2 regions of the Acetobacter sp. JWB genome follow, and region 1 is predicted to be linked to the other one. Evidence: predicted binding sites of a transcription regulator. Region 1 holds the regulator's gene; the other holds the start of a gene.
The links. Region 1 encodes HrcA, which represses chaperone genes, less so after heat shock. Its sites were predicted from a motif close to GTTNGCACTCNCNNNNNGNGAGTGCNAAC; they were not measured.
Positions count from the first base shown of each region.

Region 2: groES (co-chaperone GroES) is a predicted target of HrcA. The motif match lies at 5,455-5,483, and genes of this name have one in related genera.

Region 1 is NZ_CP030871.1:74,772-84,992, reverse strand. Features, by position in the region: gene DS739_RS00430 (biopolymer transporter ExbD) at 51-470, opposite strand; gene DS739_RS00425 (MotA/TolQ/ExbB proton channel family protein) at 501-1,496, opposite strand; gene DS739_RS00420 (energy transducer TonB) at 1,583-2,332, opposite strand; one part of gene prfB (peptide chain release factor 2) at 2,675-3,736, opposite strand; one part of gene prfB (peptide chain release factor 2) at 3,738-3,806, opposite strand; partial or broken gene DS739_RS00410 (penicillin-binding protein 1A) at 3,865-6,617, opposite strand; gene hrcA (heat-inducible transcriptional repressor HrcA) at 6,714-7,814, opposite strand; gene rph (ribonuclease PH) at 7,915-8,649, shown strand; gene rdgB (RdgB/HAM1 family non-canonical purine NTP pyrophosphatase) at 8,646-9,245, shown strand; gene DS739_RS00390 (L-dopachrome tautomerase-related protein) at 9,262-10,221, opposite strand, start outside.
Region 2 is NZ_CP030871.1:1,905,684-1,915,904, reverse strand. Features, by position in the region: gene DS739_RS09070 (hypothetical protein) at 1-430, opposite strand, end outside; gene DS739_RS09065 (hypothetical protein) at 445-819, opposite strand; gene DS739_RS09060 (hypothetical protein) at 963-3,179, opposite strand; gene groL (chaperonin GroEL) at 3,374-5,014, opposite strand; gene groES (co-chaperone GroES) at 5,070-5,363, opposite strand; gene DS739_RS09045 (dienelactone hydrolase family protein) at 5,574-6,242, shown strand; gene DS739_RS09040 (cold-shock protein) at 6,386-6,589, shown strand; gene DS739_RS09035 (ATP-dependent DNA helicase) at 6,608-9,586, opposite strand; gene DS739_RS09030 (inositol monophosphatase family protein) at 9,698-10,221, opposite strand, start outside.

The sequences.
Region 1 (10,221 bases):
TGTGCTCTCCCCACAAGGATGGGGTGGCGTGCTGCGCCACCCGCCCCTGCCTATTTCGGCTTTTCCGTAATGAAATCGATATGGCTGATGCCCGCTTCCTGACACGTCGCCACCAGACGGCCCACACTCTCATAGCGTGTGGTCACATCCCCGCGGATCTGGATCTGCGGCTGGGGCTTTTGCACCGCTGCCTTCTCCAGCCGGGCCAGAAGATCGGCCCGATCCCTGATCGGCGTTTCATTCCAGAAGGTCTGCCCATCTGCCGTGACAGCCAACACCACATTGCTCAGCTTGGTCTGGGTGGGCTGGTTCGTGTCCTTGGGCAGATGCACCTTGACGGTATGTGTCGCCACCGGAATGGTGATCAGAAAGATGATCAGCAGCACCAGCATCACATCCACAAGCGGTGTGGTGTTGATGGCGGAGACGACGTCGTCTTCCCCGCCACTATCGCCAATCTGCATGCCCATAAGCGCTCTCCTTAGCCTTGACCTGACCGATTATCCGACGCGGTTGGATACCGTGGCTGTGGTGGGGGAGTTGTCTGGGCGCACCTCAATCTGCTCTGCAGCCGCACCGTGGCGCACACCCCCGATCAGGATGGACTGCAGGTCAGACGCAAAGTCACGCACCAGATCCATGGCTGTCTTGTTGCGGCGCACCAGCAGGTTGTAGCCCAGAACGGCAGGCACGGCGGTTGCCAGACCAATGGCCGTCATGATCAGGGATTCACCCACAGGCCCCGCCACCTTGTCGATAGATGCCTGACCGGCAATGCCGATAGCTGTCAGCGCGTGGTAGATCCCCCACACCGTGCCGAACAGACCGATGAACGGAGAAGTGGAGCCCACCGTGCCCAAAAAGGCCAGGCCCTTTTGCAGGCTGTTCTGGATGTTGTTCACCGCGCGCTGAATGGACATGCCCGTCCAGCTATGCAGATCAATGCTTTCCTGCATCGTGCCTTCATGGTGCTCGGCCGCCACAATACCGGTATCAGCAATATAGCGGAATGGGGATGTGGAGGTGAGAGCTGAAGCGCCTTCCTGAATGCTGTGTTTGGTCCAGAAGCTTTTGGTGGCTTCCTTGGCGGCGGCAAACAGGCGGGCCTGCTCAATGAACTTGGTGATCATGATATACCATGTGCCCAAAGACATGATGAGCATGATCAGCAGCACGCCGCGGGCGATGATATCACCGTTGGACCACAAAGCCCCCAGACCGTAGGGGTTGGCTTCTTCCTTGGTGTCTGCCGCAGGTGGGGCCTGTTCGGCCGGTGCGGGTGCTGGGGTGGCATCCGGTGTGGCGGCAGGCGCCGGTGCGGAAGATGGCGCCGCATCGGGGGCTGGAGCCGTGGCCGCAGGCACTGTGGGGGCTGCATCCTGCGCAAAGGCCGCAACTGGGGCGGCCGTGCTCATCAGCAGCGCCAGAGCCGGAGCGGCAAGACCTGACACAAAAGAACGGGGCAGTCTGGTCATCTTCCTCATAATCCTCATCATCAGGGCCCAATCCGCTACCCTGTTACGCAAACAGATTGGGCAATCCGTATTTGTACTACTGGCCAGTATGAAAAACTGACCCCGTTTTAGTCATCCAGCCTAAAGCGGATGACATAGACCTTGTGCAGTTCCTTCACCGGAGCGCCATTGCGCGTGGCCGGGCGATACCGGGCCTTGTGCACATAATCCAACGCCGACTGAGCAAAGGCCTGCCCCCCAGAAACCGACTGCACATGGCAGTTGCTGGTCATGCCCGAAGGTTCCACATCGCAAATCAACGTAACGCGGCCTTCAATATTGTCTTCCTCCATTTCTGGCGGATAGACCGGCTGCACATTGTTTAAAGGTGCCGAACCAGCAGATGTATCTGGTGCATCTGTTGTGCCATTCCCTGCTGCTGCCGCACTGCTTGGAGCAGTTGCTGCTGGCGGTGCCGCTGCCGTTTTGGTTTGCGGTGGCGTTGGGTGCTTGGGCGGCGCCTTGGCCACATGCTTGATGGGCGGCTTGGGCGGTGGCGGCACCTTGATCTTGGGCGGCGGAATATATGGCGGCGGAGGCACTGCCATAACCGGCGGCGGTGGAGGCGGTGGAGGTGGTGGCGGGGGCGGTGGAGGCGGCGGCAGCATGACTGTTTTGATAGGTGGATGTGTAACGGGAACGCTTGCTGTGGTTCCCATACCGTACATCAGCCCCAGCACGCCCATAAGATGCAGCGCGACAACCACCAGCAGGGCAACAACACTGACAACAGCCCCTACCCGGAACGTATATTTCACCGAGCCCGGCTGTTGCTCGTAGTCATTCATATTTGCACGTCCTCCTTTGTCACCCTGCATCTCAACAGATGCTATTGTCTTACCCTTGATGCACAGGGCGTTACCGGAGCCTGTTTACGCTGGTATGACAATAACAGATTGCTGTTCTGCCATACAGGTAACCTTTTCCAACTTTCGATTGGGCAATTAGATAGGCTTTCTGTCAAGAATGTTCTGCTAATTTCACATTTTCTTTCATAAAGACAATCTGTTCTGGCTTAGGAACAAACTCTCTCTAAAGCGGAGTTTTCTCGGCTCTGCCGGCGTTTTCTCTGTTCAGTTCTGTCTTTCAGCACAACAAAAAAGCAGGCCCAAACTGGAGCCTGCTTTTTTGTATTTTTATTCCGATATAGAAATAAATACTTACTGAGCAGAGGCGCTGGCCTCTGACCGCGTTGCCCCTACGCGCATGGCAAGTGCTGCCGCCATAAAGGCATCCAGATCTCCATCCAGCACGGCATCCGGGTTGCCGGTTTCTACCCCTGTGCGCAAATCTTTTACCATCTGGTAAGGTGCAAGCACGTAAGAGCGGATCTGATGCCCCCAGCCGATATCCGTTTTGGCGGCTTCTGCCGCTGCGGCCTCGGCTTCGCGCTTCTGCAACTCTGCTTCATACAAACGCGCACGCAGCATTTGCATGGCCGTTGCACGGTTTCGGTGCTGGGAACGATCCGTCTGACACGCCACAACAATACCTGTGGGCATATGTGTGATACGGATAGCGGAATCCGTTTTGTTAACGTGCTGCCCACCGGCACCAGAGGCCCTAAAGGTATCTACCTTCAGATCTGCGTCATTGATCTCGATTTCAATGGAATCATCAATAACGGGATATACCCAAACAGATGCAAAGGATGTCTGGCGCCGGGCGGCAGCATCAAACGGTGAAATACGCACCAAACGATGCACACCGGCTTCTGTTTTCAACCAACCATACGCATTGGGGCCAGAAACCTGAATGGTGGCGGATTTCAGACCTGCTTGCTCACCTTCGGAGCTTTCCATCAGCGTGACTTTGTAGCCATGCGCCTCTGCCCAGCGAGTGTACATGCGCAGCAACATTTCTGTCCAATCCTGCGCTTCCGTACCACCAGCACCTGCGTTGACTTCCAGATAGCAGTCATTGCTATCTGCTTCGCCAGAAAGCAGGCTTTCTGTTTCACGCCGTTTGGCTTCTTCCGCCAGATCACGCAGCGTGGCCATGCCTTCGGCCACCAAATCCGCATCACCTTCGGCTTCTGCCAGTTCAATCAGTTCACTGGTATCGCGCACATTGGTTTCAAGCGCTTCCACACCTTCAATCTGATTGGCCAGAAGAGTACGCTCACGCATCATTTTTTGCGCGGCGTCTGAATCGTTCCACAAATCGGGGTCTTCTGCCCGGTTGTTCAGTTCAGCAAGTCTTTCCTGAGCGACATCCCAGTTAAAGATGCCTCCTCAGCAGTGCCACTGACTGCTTGATCTGGTCGTTAAGGGCTTCAGTCTCGGCAGACATCAGGCCGATTCTCCATATTTTTCTATCATGTCAAAAAAGACAGTGCGGTGCTGGTCTCTCAATAAAGGCCACCCATACCAATGTCACCCCCAGCTGGCGCAGAAGGTGCCGCAGAACCAGACGATCCACCAGCCCCAGAAGGTGCGCTCCCCCAGCCTGCCCACCGCCAGAACCTTCAGCCGCCATATCGCTTTCAGAATCAGGCATGTTTTCAGCACCTGTATCTGCTGCTGTAAGTTCCTGCGGGTTTACGTTGCTTGAAAGGTTTGCGCTAAGCCCCGGCACCTGCCCTTCCTTAAAGGCATCTATCGCCACGCCCCTGCCCGTATCATACTGCACAAGCGTAATACCCGCAGGTGGCACAAAGTCCTGCCGTGGGTAACCATCCAAGGCGGTTTTCATCACCTTGTTCCACAAGGGGCCCGCAATAGCGCCACCGGTTTCATTCTTGCCGAGAGACTGCGGCGTATCAAACCCAATCCACACTACGGTTACAATATCTGGGGTGTACCCAGCAAACCATGCATCATTGAAGTTCTGGCTGGTGCCGGTTTTGCCTGCAATTGGCACATCTATGCCTGTTCCAGCCCGCATACCCGTGCCGCGCCGGATAACATCCTGCAACATGGTGGTAATCTGGAACGCACTTTGGGCGGATGCCACCTGCTGTCGGCTATCATGCAAGGCAGGCAGATCATTCTGCCCCGGCATCACAATAGGCTGTTGTGCAGGCGCTGGTGCTGGCGCAACTTTTCCTGCGTCTCCAGATTTTTGATCCGACGGCGCATCTGGAAACACAGCATCAGCGGCAGGTTGATCTGCTGTTTGTCCGCTATTGGGTTGCGCTAAGGCGGCTGTGGTCAATGCCAGCCCCTCCGGACGCCAGATCACGTGCCCTTCTCGGTCCTGCACGTCATCCACCAAAGTTGGCGTCACCTTGCGCCCACCTGCTGCGAGCGAAGCATAGGCTCCAGCTTCTTTCAGCACCGTGGTTTCCACTGCCCCCAGCGCTGCGGGCAGCACATGCGGCATGGAATCCACCAGCCCCAGGTTGGTTGCCATATCCGCTACGGTTTTCATGCCCAGATGGGCCGCCAAACGAATAGTGACCAGGTTGCGCGATTCACGCAGCGCATCATGCAGAGTGGTGGGCCCCCAGAAATCTTTTTCATAGTTATTAGGATGCCATGCCCCGTAGGAAACCGGGGAATCATCAAACTTCTGGGAAGGGGAAATCCCCTGTTCCATGGCATCCAGATAAACAAATGGCTTGAAGGAAGACCCCGGCTGACGCAGCGCCTGCGTTGCGCGATCAAACTGCGAGGCCTGAAATGACCATCCCCCCACCAGAGCCAGAACCCGGCCCGTGCGCGCGTTCATGGTAACAATGGCACCTTCCACCACAGGTACCTGCATAAGGGCAACATGCCCCCCCTCGGCCTGCGGTTGCACCATCACCACATCACCCACACGCAATGGTTTGAAGCGCCGCGCCCATGCCATATCCTTGGCCTGCACAACGCCTGTACGGGGCTCTCCTCCGCTTTGGGAAGCATTGTTCCGCCGCACCACGCTGCCTTCTAGCCAGCCCACCTGCCCCTTTGCATCCAGAACAACAGCCAAACGCCATTGGTCGAGCATACCAGCAGGCACGGGCACCCCCCTTAAAGCCTGCACCCAGTCTGCCGTAGAGGCAGATGACCCGATATCGGAAAGATGGTGCACAGGCCCTCGCCAGCCACGATGCGCACGATCATACGCCATCAAGCCTTGGCGCAAAATATCCTGCGCATTGCGCTGGAGTGGCAGATCCAGACTGGTATGAACATCCAAGCCCCCCTGCATTGTTACGTCCTGACCGTAACGCTCCATCAGTTCGCGGCGCACTTCTTCCGCAAACCATTCAGCCCCTGGCGCCGGGCCGGGCCGGGTGAAGCTGCGGGTAGTAAGTGGTTGGGCTTCTGCTACGCGGGCCGCATCATGCGTAATGGCACCAATATCAGCCATACGTTCCAGCACCCAGTTTCTGCGCCCTCTGGCTGCATCTGGGAAACGTACTGGATTATAATTGGTGGGAGACTTTGGCAGCGCCGCCAAAAACGCGGCTTCTGCATCATCCAATTGATCAAGCGGCTTGTTGAAATAGGTTTGGGATGCCGCGGCAATACCATATGCCCCGCTGCCCAGATAAATTTCGTTGAGATAGATTTCAAGAATCTTATCTTTGGGCAGCACCTGCTCCACCCGCATGGCCAAAAAAGCTTCCTTGGCTTTACGCTGGAAAGACACCGCATTGCTGCCCAGCAGCATGATACGTGCCACCTGCTGCGTAATGGTGGACGCCCCAATGGGCCGCTTGCCCTTACCGCGCGTTAAATCTGTAAGCCCGGCACGGGCAATAGCAACGGGGTCCACCCCTTTATGCGTCCAGAATTTCTGGTCTTCCGCCGCAACAAAAGCGTTTTTTACCTTATCTGGCACAGCGCTGATGGGTACAAAAATACGCCGCTCATTAGCCAGTTCAGCAATAAGCTCATCATCCCCAGCGTAAAGGCGGCTCATGACTGGCGGCTGATAGGAGCGTAAGCCCTCTACCGTTGGCAGATCAGCTACAATCCCTTCGTACTGAGACCAAAGCAGAACCACAGCGCCCGTTGTGCCAACCAACGCCAGTGCAGCCGTTGCTCCAATTACCTTCCGCCACTGTCGAAAACGTGGGCGGCGCAGATCGGGCCTGCGATTTTGCGGAGGCCTGCCTTGAGAATGGCTGGAAGATAAACCCGGATCACCAGAAGACGGAGCGCTTGTCATACAGGCCCTTTACCATTCTCACACATAATCGTCTGCCCTGTTTGCGCATTGTAATAAAAATCATGGCCGAATTCCGACCACATGCACAAACAGTTACTAACCTAACATTTCACCTAGCAGGCGGGCTGTATAATCTACCACCGGCACAATACGCCCGTAATTGATGCGGGTAGGACCAATAACACCAATAGCACCTACAACCCGGTTCGCGTCATTCCGGGCTGGAGCCATAACAACGGACATGCCCGTGGCCCCAAACAACCCACTTTCCGCACCAATAAAAATACGCACGCCCTCTGATCTCTCCACCAACTCCAACAGACGCAGCATGGTTTCCTGCGCTTCCAGCCGGTCAAACAGTGTTTGAATGGCCAATAGCCTGTCCTGCCCATCGACATCAGCCAATAAACGGGATTGCCCGCGCACAATCAGGGTGCCGCCCAGCCCATCTCCGCCACCATCCCAAATAGCAAGACCACTTTCTACCACCTCTGCTGTTAGACCGTTGAGAATGCTCCGGTCTTCCGTCATTTCAGAACTTACGCGCATGCGTAAATCCGGCAAAGATGCACCCATGGCCCGTGCATTCAGGTAATTTGCAGCCTCCACCAAAGCGGAAGGCGGCATACCCGGAGGCGTTTCAATCACACGGTTTTCAACATGCCCATCCGCCCCCACCAGAATAACCAGTGCACGGTTGCTGCCTAACGCCACAAACTCAATATGCTTGATACCTCCGTCCCCTTTGGGTGCCACCACAAGCCCTGCGGCATCGGACATACCTGCCAGAAGCGAAGAAGCCTCCGTAAGCGTATCTTGCAATGAACGCCCCTTGGCCTCCAGAGATTGGCCAATTACCCGCTGGTCTTCTTCCGAAAGCGCGCCAAACTGCAACAAGCCATCTACAAACAGCCGTAATCCTTTTTCTGTAGGCAGCCGCCCGGCAGACGTATGGGGGGAAAACAGCAATCCAGCTTCTGTAAGGGAAGCCATGATGTTGCGTATTGTGGCCGGAGAAAGCGGCAGCCCAAGCCTGTGAGACACCGTGCGCGAACCAACGGGCTCCCCACTCGCAACATATTCTTCCACCACTTCACGCAGAATAGCCGCAGACCGTGCATTCAGCCCCGGAGGCAGAGCAGCTTTTACTGGCAGCAAACCACGCTTCATGACACAAGGGCTCCTTCGTATATCCATAAATCCTGGATAGCCTTTATATACCTTATTCGTGCAGTTTTACTGCCGACAAAAGCGCATCATACGCGCCACACATCTTAATTTTACCAAGGAGCTTTCTATGCGCCCTTCAGGCCGCCAGCCAGACCAGATGCGCCCCATTACCATTGAAACCGGCTTTGCCCATCACGCTGAAGGTTCTGCCCTTATCCGTGTTGGCGGCACGGAAGTACTGTGCACTGCCAGTATAGAAAACCGCGTACCGCCTTTTTTACGTGGCAAAGGCACCGGCTGGGTTACGGCCGAATACGGCATGCTGCCCCGCGCCACCCACACACGCGGCAACCGTGAAGCCGCCAAGGGCAAACAGTCTGGTCGCACGCAGGAAATTCAGCGTCTTATTGGCCGTTCCCTGCGCGCGGTAACAGATCTGAACGCTCTGGGTGAAATGAGCATTACGCTGGATTGTGACGTGCTGAACGCTGATGGTGGCACGCGCTGCGCTTCCATTACAGGTGCATGGGTGGCACTGCGTCTGGCCCTTGGCAAACTGGTTGCGACCAACGTGCTGCCTCGGCTGCCGCTGCGGGGACAGGTTGCGGCTGTTTCCTGTGGGTTAACAACGGAAGGCGCTGTGCTGGATCTGGATTATGTGGAAGATAGCTCTGCTTCTGCCGACACCAACTTTGTGCTGACAGCAGACCGCCGCATTGTGGAAATTCAGGGCACGGCAGAAAGCGCACCGTTTACAGAAGACGCGTTTGACAACCTGTTCGCACTGGCCCGCAAAGGTGTGACCGAGCTGTTTGAAGCCCAGATAGCTGCCGTGGAAGCTGCGGAAAAAAAGCACGCATGAATTCTATAAAACTAGAACGTGGCAGCACCCTTGTGCTTGCCACGCACAATGCTGGCAAGCTGGCAGAATTTGCCACGCTGCTGGCTGATTTTGGCATCAAGGTTGTTTCTGCTGGTGCGCTAAACCTGCCAGAACCAGAAGAAACGGCCACTACCTTTACTGGCAACGCTGCCATTAAGGCCTTAGCCGCAGCCAAAGCTGCCAACCTGCCAGCACTGGCCGATGATTCTGGGCTATGCGTAGCAGCTCTAGATAGCGCGCCGGGCATTTATTCTGCCCGCTGGGCTGGCCCCAACAAAGATTTTGCTGGGGCTATGGCGCGTATTGAAGAAGGTATTGGCCAAGGCAAACGCAACGCATGGTTTATTTGTGTGCTGTGTCTGGCTCTGCCTGATGGCCGTACGGAAAGCTTTGAAGGCCGTATAGATGGCCAGATTGTCTGGCCACCACGCGGCACGCATGGCCATGGGTATGATCCCATTTTTGCCCCCGAAGGCGAAACCCGTACCTTTGCAGAAATGGCTGATACAGAAAAAAATGCAATCAGCCACCGTGCCCGCGCGTTTGATGCCTTTAAAAAAGCGTGCCTGAGCTAAAAAGCCGCATTTCGGATTAACCACCTGCCGGTTCTGCGGAACTGACAGGTGGCCCCTGAATGGGGAAACGAATCAGCAAATACGGTGGTTGGCGTTCATCTTTGCCATCATGAAACCCGGCAAGCCGATTCCATTGCCCCAACGTGCAGTAAACATGGGTTTGCGTGCAAAAAATACCATCTGGGGAAAGCACGCGCGGGTCATGCACCATGAGTTCCATAGAACCATCGGTATTGCGGCGGAAAATAGCATCATGCTCGAAATTGGTGGTGTAAATGCGCCCTTGTGCATCTGTTGCCAGACCATCCGCAACGCCTTTCTCCCCTTCATCCTTTACCGCAGCAGCCAAATTACTTTCTGAGACAGACATATCAGACAACAAAGCCGTTGGCAGACTATACAAGCGGCGGCTGGTAAGAGGTGAATAAAATACACGACTGGAATCTGGGCTTAGAGTAATGCCGTCTACCCCGCCGGTAACAAATTTAGGTTTTTGCGCGGGATCATATTTGAGCGGCAGCCCTTCCACCACGGCCATAAAACCTGCTTCTGCCTGTATGGATGGATGCTTCCCCAACACGCGCTTTTGCTGTCCTGTGGCAATATCCACCACCACCAAAGCCGGGCTATGGCCGAAGGAACTATCGGTCACGTAAACACTTCCTTCCGCCCCATGCGTAAGATCCACCCGCAAATCATTCATATGGCTATCAGGCAACAAAGTCGGTGATTTGAGAACGATAGAACGCACCAATTTATTAGTAGCAGGGTCAAAACAGACAATTTTTGCAGCCTCCGGCTGCAAAGGTAAGCCAGCCAATTTGCCGTCATCAATCGCCCAGATAAAACCGCGCGTATCCTGTGTCATACCGTGGATGGAAAGAAGGCGTTCTGCCGGAGGTGCATCTGATGGCATGCTCAGCGCAGCGCTTGGCCACGGAACAAGATGGCCGTTTACCAACTCTGCCAGCGTAGC
Region 2 (10,221 bases), 960 kb from region 1:
CAGTATTGTCTTTTTGGATGCTAACAGAAGCCCAAGCATAATCATCACTTTCATGGTGCACTGCCAAGGCATCAACCTGTTCAAGGTCTAATCCTTCTACAAGCGTATCACCGTGGAGTAGATGCAAGGTTTCAGCTGAAGTTTCAATGTAGTTCAGTGCATAGATGATGGAATTGCCTAACGACAGATGGCTGGGAACACGCACAATAATTGCGCCCAACTCTTCTAATCGTTGCATGTCATAATGCGGAACATTAAAATCTTCAGGCAGTGTCAAATAGACAGAACCCAGTTTAGACAATGCTTTAATCTGGGTTTCGTAAAGACGTGTAACACCTATAGGTAGAAAGGAAGGGGGAATACGGCCAAATTCAATGGCCAATTCCTGGTCAACATATGCACCAGACAGGATGAGGGAAAAAGACGTCATGGATATTCCATCGGTTAATTGTCGATGTTCAGGAGTTTCCTGATTTCTTCGGAGGAATATTTCAAAAATTCATCAGGACGGATAGCTTTATCATCTACATAGAAGCCTTCAGTGCCGCACCATGGCTTGCCGACATAGATTTCATCAAAAGGGATATCATGCTTGCGCAGCCAGTCTATGATAACGGGCAACGTGTTTGCATTTATTTTACCTACATTACCGTTATAGGTACGTACATTACGAGCAGTTTGAATGACAATTTCAAAACCTGCCTGCTTGTATTCGCGTAGTTTTTCAACAACTTCAATATTAGGTTTTTTTTCAGAGTAGGACTTGGATGCATCTGTAAGCGTTAGAGTGTCATCCAAATCCATAATTAGTCTTTTCATTTTACTAATACCTCCTCAAACTCCTGTTTCACATGGTTCTTTTGTTGTTTACCGAACCCGAAAAAGATGCAACGCTTTTTAGCCTTGATCCGTGAATTTTCTCTATAAGATAAACAGACGTTATCTAATATTGAGTTTTTATTTTAAGAAACATGCGGGCTTGTAGGGGGTAATAGGCCTGCAGGTAAATAAAATACCTCAGTACCATCTTTATGGTCTTTGGGCAGGAAACCTGCTTGCGCGTACATATTTCGGAATAAGGAAATATTGGATGTGATGGGGAGGGAGATTGTGATATCGCCTTCACCAAACTGATTGCGAATAAGTTGTGCAGCCTCAGAAAGCATAAAGTTTTCAGTGCCCATTCCATGTACGCGTGCAGATAAAATGAAACGATTTATGGCATGATCATCAATAAACATGGCCGCAGAAGGGCCGTAATCAGCAAATCTGTCTTTTACTGAGAAGATTAAGAGCATTTTTTTTGAGTCTATGGATGTAAAAGAATTTACAGTTTCCTGAGTAATATTTACATCTTCTGCCTTCGATGTCAGGGAGTTTTTAATTAAAGAAGGCAGGCTTTCTAAAAGCTTATCATCAGATGAAATAATCTTATGCGGGGAAACCTTGCATTCCATAAACTGCAACATTTTTAGTGATTGTGGTGTAAAATTGCTAACTGGAGCCTGCATTACAGCAGAAGGCGCTGGTGGTGTTTCTAGTTTTTCTGTTTTATGGGGCAAAGTTTGTTTGAAATTTGCCTGTGTTTCTGCTGCCCAAAGCAGGATGCGCCTTGTAAGATAAGGGTTTTTTCCTATGGTGCGTATGTCAGGAAAAGTTTCTGTAATAGCTGCTCTACGTATGGCTGAAGCATCAACCAAAACAATTTCTGCCGACTGTACAGAAAATTTTGAGCAGATATCAGGTATAATATTGCTTATAGGGGCAGAATTAATGGCAACGTAATCAAAATCTTCTAAAGCCAAAAATTTGGGTTCAATGATTTTATCCCATTGAGCTTGTATGTCTGCCTCATTCCCGTCTGCGTAAAGACAAACCTTTATGCCACGCCCCCGCAAATACTGGATTGCTTCCCATATGCCCATTGGCCAGCCATCTTGCCTTGGCATGGGCAAAGTTTGGTCGCCAGAAGCATCCTCTGAGAGTTTTCCGCGCCATATCGTATTATCTAGACTGAAGATAACTGTTTTAACGCAGTCAGTCTGGCATAGGGTGCGCAGCCCCCATATCATCTGCCGGAAAAGGAGTGTTCCTATAGTGTTATGTTTATTGGGATAAATTGTTTGCAGATCTGGGAGAGGGCCGCCTTGTTCAAAGGGGCCAAAATCATCCCAATCCTGAAAGATGATCCCATTATGGGTGTTAAAATATATTGTATCATCTTGAATATAACGTTTACCAACAATGGAAGTGACTGCTTCTATATCCAAAATTTTTATTAAGGGATGATTATCTAATTCTGTAGAAAGTAGAATATTTAGTGTTTGAATAATGGTGGATACAGACATATCAACGCCGCGATCCCGCGAAAAAGGCCGGGGAGGGATCTGCGGAGTTAGGAAGTTTGAAACCAACAAAGGTGTGTCGGATAAAGCGGCATAATCTAAAACGTGCTGAATAAAGTTTTTAAGTGTCTCTTGAGCATTCGTTAGAATATTCTGTGCAAAATTTGGCGTATTAAAACGCGCACCCCAAATAATATCATCACCTAAAATAGAGCGCAAAGAAGGCTGGAGATATACAAAATCATAATCTTCTAACGGAATAGGTAAGGCTGTAGGCAGCGGAGCTACAAATTCATAGGGTATAAAATCAAACCGAATATCTAGATATTGTTGTGTGAGTTGTTCATGGCATAAAGCACCGATACTGGAACCTATAATCAGCACCTTTTGTACTTTTGTAGGAACAATTTCTAGATTGCTGGGGAATATAAATTCAGAATCCTCTAATTCTGTAGATTCCATGCTTTGTGTGGGAAGAGCAGAATCCGTAGTTTTTTCGGTGAGGAGAGGCTTAGATGAAGGTGCTTGCTCTTCTAAAATGGCGCAGAGGTCGTGCTTTGGGGTTTCGAGAAAAATAACTAATCTTCCATCATCCCGATATTCCATGCCAGTTGACTGCCACGCAAGATCTCCATCGTTTGCAAGGATAAGGAGCTGATGGTTTTCAATCCTCCATAACCATGCATTGGAGCTGTCGGGTTCTTTTATACGTCCTGAAGGGCTTAGAAAAAGTTGCTGGATCTGTGTGGATTCAGATTGGAAATTCCAAACTTTTTCTGTGAGTGCTGGAGATAATGAAAAAGGTAACCCACGAAAAGTTTTTGTTTCCAGCATTTTTGCCTGCACCTGACGAATGGGGTACTAAAAGTAGTTGCCCGTGAAAATCTTTACGCAGTTTTATAGCATCCAATACTTTTTATCAAAACACTGGGTTTAATTATAGCTGTATGCAAATAAAAACGGGTGAAGGGATATAATCCCTCCACCCGTCAGGCAGTTTAAAAGACTTCTTAGTTATAATGTAAGACTTAGAAGTCCATACCGCCCATGCCACCCATGTCAGGGCCGCCAGCCGGAGCGGCTTTCTTTTCCGGGCGTTCTGCAACCATGGCTTCCGTGGTGATCAGCAGGCCAGCAACAGATGCTGCATCCTGCAGAGCCGTGCGGACAACCTTGGCCGGGTCAATAATACCGGCTTCAACCAAGTTCTTGTATTCGCCAGCCTGAGCGTCGAACCCGAAGTTGTAGTCGTTATTTTCCAGCACCTTGTTTGCGATCACAGCGCCGTCTTCACCAGCGTTGTGAGCGATCTGGCGCAGAGGAGCCTGCAGTGCGCGGCGGATGATGTCACCACCAACGCGCTGGTCATCATTGTGGTAGTGCAGGCCTTCCAGCTTCAGCGTAGCGCGGGCCAGAGCCGTGCCACCACCAGGAACAATGCCTTCTTCCACAGCAGCGCGGGTTGCGTGCAGGGCATCGTCAACGCGGTCTTTGCGTTCTTTTACTTCCACTTCGGTGGAACCACCAACGCGGATCACGGCAACACCGCCAGCCAGTTTGGCCAGACGTTCCTGCAGCTTTTCACGGTCGTAGTCGGAAGACGTTTCTTCGATCTGCGCACGAATCTGCTTAACACGGCCCTTAATGTCATCGGCTTTGCCAGCGCCATCAACAATGGTGGTGTTTTCTTTGTCGATGTGCACTTTCTTGGCGGTGCCAAGCATGTTCAGGGTAACGGTTTCCAGCTTGATGCCCAGATCTTCGCTGATGACCTGACCACCCGTAAGGATAGCAATGTCTTCCAGCATAGCCTTGCGGCGATCACCAAAGCCCGGAGCCTTAACAGCAGCAATTTTCAGGCCACCGCGCAGCTTGTTAACAACCAGAGTTGCCAGAGCTTCACCGTCAACGTCTTCTGCAATAATCAGCAGCGGACGGCCGGACTGAACAACGGATTCCAGCAGCGGCAGCATAGGCTGCAGGGAAGACAGCTTCTTTTCATGGATCAGGATGTAGGGGTTTTCCAGATCCGCTGTCATCTTTTCCGGGTTCGTCACGAAGTACGGAGAGATGTAGCCGCGGTCAAACTGCATGCCTTCAACAACATCCAGTTCTGTCTGGAAGTGCTTGGCTTCTTCAACCGTGATCACGCCTTCGGAGCCAACTTTCTGCATGGCTTCGGAGATCATCTGACCGATTTCAGATTCACCGTTTGCAGAAATCGTACCAACCTGAGCGGTTTCCGCCGGGGTGGTAACTTTCTTGGCGTTCTTCTTCAGCTCTTCGATAACAACGGCAACAGCCTTGTCGATCCCGCGCTTCAGATCCATCGGGTTCATGCCAGCGGCAACAGCCTTGTGGCCTTCACGCACGATAGCCTGAGCCAGAACCGTAGCCGTTGTGGTGCCGTCACCCGCAATGTCATTGGTTTTAGATGCAACTTCACGCAGCATCTGAGCGCCCATGTTTTCGAACTTGTCAGCCAGTTCGATTTCCTTGGCAACGGAAACACCGTCCTTGGTGATGCGGGGAGCGCCGAAGCTCTTGTCCAGCACCACGTTACGGCCTTTGGGGCCCAGCGTTACTTTTACAGCGTCAGCCAGAATATCCACACCGCGCAGCATACGCTGGCGTGCGTCTGCACCAAACTTTACGTCTTTGGCAGCCATTGAATTTCTCCTGTGAAGATCGTTCTGAAATTAAATAATGCGGATCAGCGCAAAATCAGGCGGTTACCACGCCCATGATGTCGCTTTCCTTCATGATCAGCAGCTCTTCGCCATCGATCTTCACTTCTGTGCCGGACCATTTGCCAAACAGGACACGGTCACCAGCCTTAACATCAAGCGCCACAATCTGGCCCTGTTCATTCCGGGCACCCGGACCAACTGCAACCACTTCGCCTTCCATAGGCTTTTCCTGAGCTGTGTCAGGAATAATGATTCCGCCAGCGGTCTTCTGTTCGCCTTCAAGGCGACGGACAACTACCCGGTCGTGTAAGGGACGAAACTTCGTCATTATGGATCGCTCCACATTCATTTTTGGGATGGTGCCCTTAACAGAAAGCAGCCCCATCCACTTTGTCGCGCGTAACATAACGCCGCGTTACGTTAGCACTCCCACCCCGGGAGTGCCAGAAAAGGAGATAGGTCTGGCCAAAGGCAGAGTCAAGGAATGTGGATAAAGTTTCTTTTTGCTGTAACGTAAGAGCAGATAGGAGGTGCTCGCATGGGTCATATCACTACACTTCAGGCTGCGGATGGACATGAATTTTCCGCGTGGGAAACCGAAGGTAGCCATCATCCTTACACACTTGTGGTGCTTCAGGAAATTTTTGGGGTGAACCACCATATCCGGCAGGTTTGCGAAAACTTTGCCAAGGCCGGATGCCACGTTATTGCGCCAGCTTTGTTTGACCGCGTGCAACGTGGGGTGGAGCTGGATTATTCCACAGCAAGCGTGGAAAAAGGCAAGGCGCTGCGGGCGCAAATTCCGCTTGCTAAAACACTGTTGGATATTCAGGCAGCCGCCTCAGTGTTCAAGCCGCGTAAGGTGGGCATTATCGGCTATTGCTGGGGTGGTACATTGGCGTGGGAAGCTGCATGTAGAACGGATGACTTTGCAGCCGCTGTTGGCTGGTATGGGGCAGGTATTGCCGCCAGCCGGAATGAGACTCCGCGTTGCCCCGTAGAGCTGCATTTCGGTGAACAGGATACAAGTATTCCGCATACTGATATTGCAGCCATTCGACAGGCGCGCCCGGAAGTTGAACTTTACGTGTACGACGATGCAGGGCACGGCTTTGGTTGCCCAGAAAGAAGCTCTTTTAATGCCAAAGCTTATCAGGAAGCGCAGGAACGCAGCATTAATTTCCTGAAAAGCAATATGAATCCGTAGTGTTATTTTCCTGTTCTCGTCATGGCCTATTATCGAATTATGATTGACAATTGTGGCTGGTCATGGGGGGATGGGGTATATCCTGAACCGCACACGGTGTGCAGCAGGACAAAACGTTGAGAAGAACAAGGACTATCCCGCTCATGCCGACCGGTACAGTAAAATGGTTTAACGCCACCAAGGGTTATGGCTTTATTGCCCCAGATGATGGCGGTAAAGATGTGTTCGTACATATTACCGCAGTGCAGGCAGCGGGTTTGCGTGGCCTGAATGACGGACAGAAAGTTTCTTTCGATCTGGTTGAAGAACGCGGCAAGCAGGCTGCAACCAATCTGAAAGTAGATTGATTTTTCAGGTAGGGCCGATCAGTTTTGATCGGCCCTTTCTGTATCTGCTAAAAAGGCAGCAAGTTCCCGTGCTGTGTCTGCCAACCCAAGGCGACGAACTTCTACGCCTTCGGGAAACGCGCTGAGCAAGCGGGTAGGGGTGCGCCTGTCTAACAGGACAAATACCCCCCGATCAGACTGGCGGCGAATAAGCCGACCAAAGGCCTGACGTAACCTCAGGCGTGCAATTCGTTCATCAAAAGATTTCGGGTCACCTCCAGAAAGGTGAATACGGCGTTCACGGTGCAGAATATCTGGCCGCGGCCACGGCACACGTTCAAAAGCTACCAGTCGTAGTGCATTGCCGGGCACATCTACGCCATCTCGCATGGCATCAGTGCCTAACAGGCAAGCGTGTTCTTCTGTGCGGAAAATATCTACCAACGTATTGTTGTCCATCGCATCTACATGCTGGGCGTAGAGCGGGAGACCGTTTTCTTCCAATGTTGGGGCAATGCGATCATACACACCGCGCAAACGGGAAATGGCCGTGAAAAGCCCCAATCCCCCACCGCCGGATGCCAAGAAAAGCGTGCGAAATGCGGCTGCCAGATCCACAATGCTGCTGTTGTCTATGTCCGTTACAATATAGGCGCGTGTCTGGCGGGCATAATCAAACGGGCTGGCCAAGCTGGCACGCAGAGGTGGGGAGGGGAAGTGATTGGCCCCAGTGCGTGCTTCAGCGGCTTCCCACGCCTGTTCTGCATTATCGCTATCCGGTTCATTGGTTTGCTGATCACGCAAGGTGGCAGATGTAATCAGCATACCCTGCGCAGGTATGGCCATGATGCCAGCAAATGGAATGGTGGGGTCTAGCCAGTGGCGATAGAGGCCCACATCCTGCTCCCCCATTCTCTGTTTTTCGCGCCGCTCAACCCGGATGAAGTGCACGTGCGAAGGGGTGGTATCGGGCTCAGGTGGTGTGTCTAGTGCGCTCAGCATAGCAATCCACGCATCTAGCCGAGAGATAGCCCTGCGGCGCAAGGCGCGTGTCATGGCCTCTATGCGTCCGCGTGTTGTGGAATCCAGCGTTTCGGCATCTTCTTCCAGGCGGGCGTGCAGGCGTTCCACCAAGGTGCGTAAAGGTTCAACAAGGCGCGTTAAGGCGCGGGCCAGAAGATGTCCGGCTTCTGCCAAGTCTGGCACCAAAGGGTGCAGATCACATTCAAGGGCTGCATAAACGTGCTGTTTTCCACCTTCCTGTGTTCTGGCAAGTGCTTGTTGGCGCAGGAGCCGCAGAAAAACTTCTGTGGGGTTTTCCAAAACCGGTTGAGGCGCTTCTGGTTCAAGCGGAAAGAGCCCGATATCTTCTGGAGGTTCAGGCGGCGGGGGTTCATCCGCCTGTTCTTGCCCTAAGCGTGAAGACCAGCCGGGAGCAGGCAGTGCCGTTGCTGCCATAAGGGCGGCTTCCAAAGGTGTTTCTAGTTTTGGGTGGCCCACAACCAGATCATCCAAGCGCCGTTTTAAGCCGCGCGCGCGGGAGCGCCTACCTTCTGCACCTAGGAGCCAACGCCGTAACTCGGCTGCTTCCAGCCCGGAAAGCTCGGCCGAAAAGGCACTATCTGCGGCATCGGCCAGATGGTGGCCTTCATCAAATACATAGCGGGATGGAGCCGAGGGATCATCCGTTTCATCGGCATCATCGCTCATGCCAGCCTGTGCGTAGGCGGCCTGCGCCATAACGAGAGCGTGGTTGGCAATCACCAGATCTGCTTCGCGCGCGCGGCGGATGGAATGTTCAACAAAACAATGCTGGTAATGGGCACATGCGCCGTGAATACATTCACCGCGTCTGTCTGCTACGCCTATCAGATTCCCTTGGCCAAACAGATCCCCAAACCAGCCGGGCAAGTCTCCGCCAAATAGGTCTCCATCTGCGGTGGCTAAGCCCCAGCGGGCCAGCATGATAAGGGCAATGGTAATACCCGCAGGGCGAGAGGATGCAGTATTAACAGCTTCTTCCATATTCAGCAGGCACAGATAGTTTTCCCGCCCTTTGCGCAATACAACGCGCTGCCGGTGCGTGGTTTGATCCGGGTAGAGCCTGCGAATTTCTTGTTCAATCTGGCGTTGCAGGTGGCGCGTATAGGTGCTGACCCAAACGGCCCCTTTATTCCGCTCGGCCCAAAGGCTGGCAGGGGCAATGTAACCTAAGGTTTTGCCTGTTCCTGTACCAGCTTCTGCCAGCACAATGGCGGGGTCTCCACGCACGTTGCGTGGCTCAAAAGCCCCTGTGGCAACGGATGCAAAGTCGGCTTGCCCAGTGCGGATTTCGGCATCTTCGCCCAGCATCTTGGTAAGCTGCTCGCGCGCCTCTACAGGGGAAATAGGGTGAGACGCAGGAGGCGGAGGAAGAGGCGTTTCCTCCCATTTTGGCAAAAAACGCCAGATACGCAGCGCATCCCCTGGTTGCAGCATGGTTTCGGGCAATTTGCCTTGCGGCGTTAGTTTTTCATGCAGCCCTAAGGTTTCGGCAACTGTACCGCTCCAGATCCATCCTGCTTGGCCAAGCCGTAAAGTCAGGGCAGCAAGATGTTCTGCTGTTGTACCATTGTTCTGGCGCGCCAGATTGGTGAGCAGTAGAGAAAGAAGGCGAGGGAGTAGATCGGCTTCTGCGGCGCCTATATCCTCATTTTGCATTCCCAAGGCCAGTGCTAACCCGCGTGGGGTAGGGGCAACAGATGTGGCTGGGTGCACAAAGGCAAACAGTTCTAACAGATCCAGCCACGGGGCAGGCTGCCCCGGATGGGGTAAATCTAGCCGCCGCGCCAGTGCGGGCGCATGGATAACAAGCGGGCAAGGCATGTTTTGCAGGTTTTGCTTAACATCCTGCGCAGACAAATGGAGAACCTCTCCATCTTCCGTAAGAAGGGAATAGGCTCCCTTATATGCAACCAGTGCTGGGGCATCGTAAGCGGAGGGGAAGGATGTCTGCATGATAAATACTAGATGATCCATTCCGGCGCGGAATGCCAGAGCTAGAAATCAAAAAGCAACATATGAAGAACAAAAAAGCCCACCTCATCAGAACGAGGCAGGCTTTTTAGGTGGTAATCTGGGGCAGAAAAATTAGTTGCCGTCTTTAAGGCTATCTGCCACCACTTCCAGAAGTTTGCTGTGCAGATTGCCGTTACCAGCAACAATCATGACATCATCAGGTAGATCATCCAGATCAACGCCTGCGGGGTCTGTTGCCTGGCCGCCAGCTTCACGCACGATAAGGGCGCCAGCAGCACAATCCCACGGTTTAATGCCGAATTCCCAGTAACCTTCGTAACGCCCGGCAGCTACCCATGCCAGATCCAGCGCTGCGGCACCGAAGCGACGCACACCGGCTACGCGCGGCATAAGAGAACCCAGCACGCGCGCAAATGGCAGACGCATACGCGCAGGCACTTTGGCGAATGGAATGCCAGTGGCAAACAGAGATTCCTGCATGTCACGCCGTGCGGATACACGGATACGCCGTTCGTTCAGATAGGCGCCGGTGCCTTTTTCTGCCCAGAACATTTCACCCGCAGCCGGGTTATAAACCAGCCCTGCTGCCAGTTCGATACGCCCATCTGGCAGGCGGCGCTGCAAGCCAATGGAAA